Regions from separate parts of the Actinotalea sp. JY-7876 genome, predicted to be linked through region 2. Evidence: predicted binding sites of a transcription regulator. Region 2 holds the regulator's gene; the other holds the start of a gene.
The links. Region 2 encodes Rex, which represses fermentation and respiration genes when NADH is low (regulators of the CRP and FNR family bind a similar motif). Its sites were predicted from a motif close to CTTGTGAANNNNTTCACAAG; they were not measured.
Positions count from the first base shown of each region.

Region 1: the regulator Rex is predicted to act here: its motif matches at 1,447-1,466, upstream of rhaI (L-rhamnose isomerase).

Region 1 is NZ_CP059493.1:3,164,324-3,167,719, forward strand. It holds gene H2O74_RS14555 (bifunctional aldolase/short-chain dehydrogenase) at 1-232, opposite strand, end outside; gene rhaI (L-rhamnose isomerase) at 237-1,433, opposite strand; gene H2O74_RS14565 (L-rhamnose mutarotase) at 1,852-2,298, opposite strand; gene H2O74_RS14570 (LacI family DNA-binding transcriptional regulator) at 2,384-3,396, shown strand, end outside.
Region 2 is NZ_CP059493.1:3,026,400-3,029,795, forward strand. It holds gene H2O74_RS13940 (MarR family winged helix-turn-helix transcriptional regulator) at 1-477, opposite strand, end outside; gene H2O74_RS13945 (YceI family protein) at 634-1,188, shown strand; gene H2O74_RS13950 (redox-sensing transcriptional repressor Rex) at 1,269-1,910, opposite strand; gene H2O74_RS13955 (glutaredoxin family protein) at 1,907-2,176, opposite strand; gene H2O74_RS13960 (HAD-IB family hydrolase) at 2,212-3,084, shown strand; gene H2O74_RS13965 (30S ribosomal protein bS22) at 3,214-3,312, opposite strand.

The sequences.
Region 1 (3,396 bases), 140 kb from region 2:
GGTCCAGGCGGAGCACGGCGAGGTTGGCCTCGCGCAGGGTGCCGAGGTCGCCCCCCGAGCCCTTGACCCACAGCAGCTCGACCGGCTGGCCGGTGACCGGGTCCGTTCCGGTGCCCTTCGCGGAGGTGTTGCCGCCCGCGAAGTTGGTGTTGCGCGGGTCGGCGCCCAGGCGGTTGGACCGCGCGATGAGGTCGGCCGCGGCCGGGTTCGTCGTCGGGCTGGTCTGGCTCATCGGGTCAGGCTCCCCATCCGGCCTGCGCGCCACCGACGCGCTCGGCCACGATCGTCTCGGCGTACCCCGACGCGGCGTAAGCGCGCATCGGGTCGGGCTCCAGGCCCTGGCTCTCGCGCAGCTCGGCGAGCAGCGGGCGCACGTCGGTGTTGTAGGCGTCCATCAGGGCGCCGTTGGCCCCGAGCACGTCGCCCGACTGCTGCGCGGCGTGCAGCGCCTCCCGGTCGACGAGCAGCGCCTTGGCCGTCGCCTCCTGGACGTTCATCACGGACCGGATCTGGGCCGGGATCTTGGGCTCGATGTTGTGGCACTGGTCGAGCATGAAGTTCACGCCCGAGTCGGGGCGCAGGGCGTCGGCCGCGACGATCTCGTTCATGATCCGGAAGAGCTGGAACGGGTCCGCCGCCCCGACCATGAGGTCGTCGTCCGCGTAGAAGCGGCTGTTGAAGTCGAACGCGCCCAGGCGGCCCACCCGCAGCAGCTGCGCGACGATGAACTCGATGTTGGTGCCGGGCGCGTGGTGGCCGGTGTCGAGCACGACCATCGCCTGCGGACCCAGCGCGAGGCAGTGCAGGAGCGACGTGCCCCAGTCCGGCACGTCGGTCGCGTAGAACGCGGGCTCGAAGAACTTGTACTCGAGGATGATCCGGTGCTCGGGGTCCAGGCCCGCGTAGATCTCCGCGAGCCCCTCCGCGAGGCGGTCCTGACGCGCGCGCAGGTCGTCCTGGCCGGGGTAGTTGAGGCCGTCGGGGAGCCAGATCTTCAGGTCGCGCGAGCCGGTCGCGCGCATGATGTCGAGGCACTCGCGGTGGTGGGCCACGGCCTTGGCGCGCACGCGGGGGTCGGGGTGCGTGAGCGACCCGAGCATGTAGTCGTCGTCCTGGAACAGGTTCGAGTTGATCGCGCCGATGGTCACGCCCTGGTCGGCCGCGTGCGCCGCGAGGTGGGCGTAGCCCTCGACCTTGTCCCACGGGATGTGCAGCGAGACGCGCGGCGCGGCGCCCGTGTACCGGTGCACCTGGGCGGCGTCGGCGATCTTCTCGTAGGGGTCGCGCGGCACGCCGGCCTGCGCGAACACCTTGAACCGCGTGCCGCTGTTCCCGAAGGCCCAGCTCGGCAGCTCGATGGTCTGCTCGGTGAGTGCCGCGAGGGCCGCGGCCCGTCGCCCGGCAGCCGATGACGTCGTCGTCCCGGTGCTCACAGTGTCTACTCCTCGAATGAAACGTTTCACGAACGATAGGCGCCCCACCGAACCGGGTCAACCGCCCCGCCCCCGCTCCACGCCCCGCCGCCGACCGCCCGCCGCCGACCCCCCGCCGCCGACCCCCCGCCCCCCGCCGCCGACCCCCCGCCGCCGACCCCCCGCCGCCGACCCCCGCCCCGGTTTTGGCACCGATCAGGGCGTCGGAGCACCCAGATCGGCCCCAAAAGCGGGTCAGCGGGCGGCCGGTCGTGGACGGCGGTCGCTGCGGGTGAGGCGGGTGAGGCGACCGCCGGTCACCCGCCCCGCCGCCGACCACCCGCCGCGTTTTGGCGCCGATCCCCGCCCTCGCCGGTCGAACGGCCCAGTTCTGGCACCGATCCGGGCGTCCGGGCACCCGGATCGGCACCAAAACCGGTCAGCGGGCGGCCGGGGTGGGGGGCGAGGGGGTGGGCGGGGTGGGGGTGGGCGGGGTGGGGGTGGGCGGGGTGGGGGTGGGCGGGGTGGGCGTGGGCGGGGTGGGGGTGGGCGGGGTTGCGGCGGCGAGCTGGGCGTCGAGGTCGAAGACCGTCTCGAGCGGGACGAAGCCTTCGTCCGGGGGCCCGTCGGAGCCGAAGAGCTCGGCCATCTCGGCCTGCCAGCGCGCGTTGACCTCACGCAGGGCCATGGCGTCGCGGGCGGCGTCGAAGTCGTCGACGTCGACCACCCCGACGAGCAGGCCGTCCGGCGCGAGGTGCAGGGTGTAGTCGCGCCACCCCGTCTCGTGCAGCGCCTGGAGCATCTCGGGCCACACCTCGGCGTGCCGTCGCCGGTACGCCGCCACCTGGTCGGGACGGATGCGGGACACGAAGCACACGCGAGCCATGGGACCTCCAGCGGCGACCCGTGTGCGCCGTCTCGTCCTTGAACCGTTCCACGGGCACAATGACCGTACCGATCCCGGAGGACCCATGGCCCGCACACCTCGCCGGGGCGCCGTGCGCGCCAGCATCGGCGACGTCGCGCGCCAGGCCGGCGTCTCGCTCGGCACCGTCTCGAACGTCCTCAACCGCCCCGAGCGGGTCTCCCCCACGACGCGCGAGAAGGTCCAGGCGGCCATCGAGGAGCTGTCCTTCGTGCCCAACGGCAGCGCGCGCCAGCTGCGCGCGGGCACCATCACCACCGTCGGCGCCGTCCTGCTCGACATCGCCAACCCGTTCTTCACCGAGGTCGCGCGCGGCGTCGAGGACCGGCTGGCCCAGGACGACCACATGCTCATGCTCGCGAGCTCCGACGAGGACCCGGCGCGCGAGGCGCGCTACCTGCGGCTCTTCGAGGAGCACGGCGTCCTCGGGCTCCTGGTCACACCCGCGACGGCCGACGTCGACCACCTGCTCGACCTGCACGCGCGCGGCGTCGAGGTGGTGCTGCTCGACCGGCCCTCACCCAGCCCGGAGCTCGCCTCGGTCGCCGTCGACGACGTCGCGGGCGGCGCGATGGCCGTCGAGCACCTGCTCGACCTCGGGCACCGGCGCATCGCGTTCATCAACGGGCCCGCGAGCATCCGCCAGTGCGTCGACCGGCGGGCCGGCGCTGTCGCCGCGCTCGAGGACGCCGGCCTGGACCCGGCCGAGGCGCTCGTCGAGGTGACGGTGCCCTTCCTCAACGCGGAGGGCGGCGAGCGGGGGGCCAACCAGCTCCTGGCGCAGGCAGGCGGACGCGACCGACCGACCGCGCTGTTCTGCGTCAACGACCTCACCGCGCTGGGCGCGATGCGCACCCTGCGATGGGTCCACGGTCTCGACATCCCGCGGGACATCGCCGTCGTGGGCTACGACGACGTCGACTTCGCGTCGATGCTCACGACGCCGCTGACCTCCGTGCGTCAGCCGACGCGCCGCCTCGGCAGCGTGGCGGCCGACCTCCTGCTGCGCTCGCGCGCCGGGGAACCCGCGCCGGACGCGCAGCGCCAGGTGCTCTTCCA
Region 2 (3,396 bases):
CATCTGCTCGTCGCTGAGCAGCTCGACGAGGTTGGCGCGCACGGCGCGCACGTGCCCGGGCGCCGCCTCGACGAGGAGCGCGTAGCCGTCGTCGGTCATGACGCAGTTGACGCCCCGGCCGTCGACGAGGCAGTTCTCGCGGCGCACCACGCCGCGCCGCTCGAGCCGCGTGACGGTGTGGGTGAGGCGGCTGCGGGAGTGGACGAGCGAGGAGGCGAGCTCCGACATCCGCAGGGTGCGGTCCGGGACCTCGGAGAGCCGGACGAGGATCTCGTACTCGCTCAGCGACAGGCCGCAGTCCTGGTCGAGCTGGCGCGTGAGCGCCTCGGCGACCCGGGCGGTCCCGGACAGGTACGCGCGCCAGGCGCGCTGCTGCTCGGCGGTGAGCCAAGGTGTCGTGTCGGCGCCCGGCGCCGCGGTGCGCGCTGCGGCGGCTCCGGTCGGGGCCGTGGCCCGGGTCCGCGTCTCAGCCGTCATGATCTTCCCCCTCCGTCCCGATCAGGGTGCCACGACGGCCGCGCGGACGGCGGTCGAACGGTTGTGCCCCCGTCCCGGGTGTAGTAGAAATATCAACGAGAGGTTGATTGTTCAACCAATCGACCGACCGCCACAGACCACCACCGAGGAGCACCCATGAGCACGACCACCCTGCCGACCGGCGTCACCACCGGCACCTGGAGCATCGAGCCGTCGCACAGCTCGGCGTCCTTCACGGTCCGCCACGCGGGCATCTCCAAGACCCGCGGCACCGTCGCGATCACCGACGGCACCGTGACCATCGGTGAGGACCTCGCGTCCTCGAGCGTCACCGCCACGCTCGACCCGGCGACGATCGACACCCGCGACACGAACCGTGACGGCCACCTCAAGAGCGCCGACTTCTTCGAGGTCGAGACGTACCCGACGTGGACCTTCGCCTCGACGTCGATCCGTGCCGAGGACGACGACGAGTACGTGCTGGTCGGCGACCTCACGATCCACGGCGTCACACGCGAGGTCGAGCTCGAGGTCGAGTTCAACGGCGCGGCCACCGACCCCTTCGGCGCCTCCCGCCTCGGCTTCTCCGCGAAGACCGAGCTGTCGCGCAAGGACTTCGGGCTGACGTGGAACGCGGCGCTCGAGACCGGCGGCGTGCTCGTCTCGGACAAGGTCAAGGTCGCGCTCGAGATCGAGGCCGTCAAGGCCTGACCGGGCCCTCGGCCCGACGCCGTGCCCCCGCCGGTCCGCCGGCGGGGGCACGGCCGCGTCCGGCCCCGCGCCGTCCGGCGTCAGGCGCGCGCGGCGCCCTTGCGGCGCTCGTGGAACGCGAGGATCTGCAGCTCCGTGGCGAGGTCGACCGAGCGCACGTCGACGTCGGCCGGGACCTGGAGCACGCACGGCGCGAAGGTGAGGATGCCGGTCACGCCCGCGGCGACGAGGCGGTCGCAGACGTCCTGCGCGACCCCTGCCGGCGTCGCCAGGACCGCGAGGCGCGCGCCCTCGCGCCGCACGACGTCCTCGAGGTCGCGCCCGTGCTCGACCACCAGCCCGGACACGGTCGTCCCGACGATGTCCGGACCCGTGTCCACGAGCGCCGCGACCCGGAAGCCCTTGCCGGTGCCCGCCACGTAGTTGGCGAGCGCGTGCCCGAGGTTGCCCAGGCCGACGATGACGACGGCGAGGTCCCCCATGAGCCCGAGGGCGGCGGCCACCTGCGCCTCGAGGTGGTCCACCTCGTACCCGACGCCCCGCACCCCGTGCGAGCCGAGGAAGGACAGGTCCCGCCGCAGCTGCGCGGACCCCACGCCCGCGAGCTCGGCGAGCTCGCCCGACGACGTCCGCTCCACCCCCCGCTCGGCGAGCTGCTCGAGCGCGCGCAGGTAGATGGGCAGGCGCGCGACGGTCGAGGCCGGCACCGGGCGTGCCGTCATGCGCGACCCGCCGCGAGCGCGCGCCGCACGCGTCCGGCGTCGATCCGCCAGTAGCCCTGCTGCACGCCGTCGACGACCACCACGGGCACGAGCTCCCCGTACCGCTCCACCAGCTCCGCGGCGTCCGGCGCCGTGTCGATGTCGATCTCGCTCACCCCGGCGCCCGCCTCGGCGGCCACGGGGGCGACGATGTCGCGCGCGGCCTCGCACAGGTGGCAGCCGGAACGGACGTAGAGGACCACCCGTTCGTCCACCCGGTCGCTCATGCGCCCAACCCTAGGGGAGTCGTTACAGTGACCGGGTGGCCGAGCCGAGACCGGGACGATCCGAGCTCCCGGGCTCCGACGCGGAGTCCGGTCGGGCCGCCGTGGCGGCCCACCACCGCAGCCTCGACGAGGCCGACGCCAGGACCGCCGCGTTCTTCGACCTCGACAACACGATCATCCGCGGCGCGAGCGCCTTCCACCTCGCCGTCGGGCTCCGGCGGCGCGGGTTCTTCGGCACCAAGGACCTCGTGACGTTCGCGCTGCACCAGGCGCACTACCTGATGTTCGGCGAGGACGTCGAGAAGATCGACCAGGTCCGCTCGCGCGCGCTGTCGATCGTGGCCGGCAAGTCCGTGGCCGAGATCGCGGCGATCGGCGAGGAGGTGTGGGACGAGGTCCTCTCGCTGCGCATCTTCCCCGGCACCCAGGCGCTCCTCAACCGCCACCTCGAGGCCGGCCACCAGGTGTGGATCATCACCGCGAGCCCGGTCGAGATCGGCGAGCTGATCGGCCGCCGGCTCGGCGTCACCGGCGCGCTGGGCACCGTCGCCGAGCACCGCGACGGCTTCTACACCGGCCGCCTCGTCGGCGACCTGCTCCACGGCCGCGCGAAGGAGAGCGCCGTCGCCGAGCTGGCCCGGCGCGAGGACATCGACCTGGCGCGCTCGTACGCCTACGGCGACTCGACCAACGACGTGCCGATCCTGTCCTCGGTCGGCCACCCCGTCGCGATCAACCCGGACGCCCGCCTGCGCCGCCACGCGCGCAAGGTCGGCTGGCCCGTGCGCGAGTTCCGCGGCCGCCGGCGTACCGCCGCGCGCCGCAGCATGTACACCGCCAGCGGGGCGGGCGCCGCGTGGGTCGCCGGTCTGATCCTGCGCGCGGTCCGCCGCCAGCTGCGCGGCTGACCGGTCCCGCGCGGCTCCGGGTCCCGACGGCCCCTGCCACGGCGACGCACCCTGCGGACGCGACGAGGGCCCGGCCGGAGCCGGGCCCTCGTCGAGGTCCTTCGCGTCAGCGCCCTCGCGGGCGCGCGCTCACTTCTTGTTGCGGCGCTGGTGGCGCGTCTTGCGCAGCAGCTTGCGGTGCTTCTTCTTGGCCATGCGCTTGCGGCGCTTCTTGATGACGGAGCCCACGTGTCCTCGCAACTGTGATCGGTGTGCCGGCGGTCCTGGTGATGTCAGCGGCCTCTCGGCCACCGACCAGCCCGCGCTCGGGAA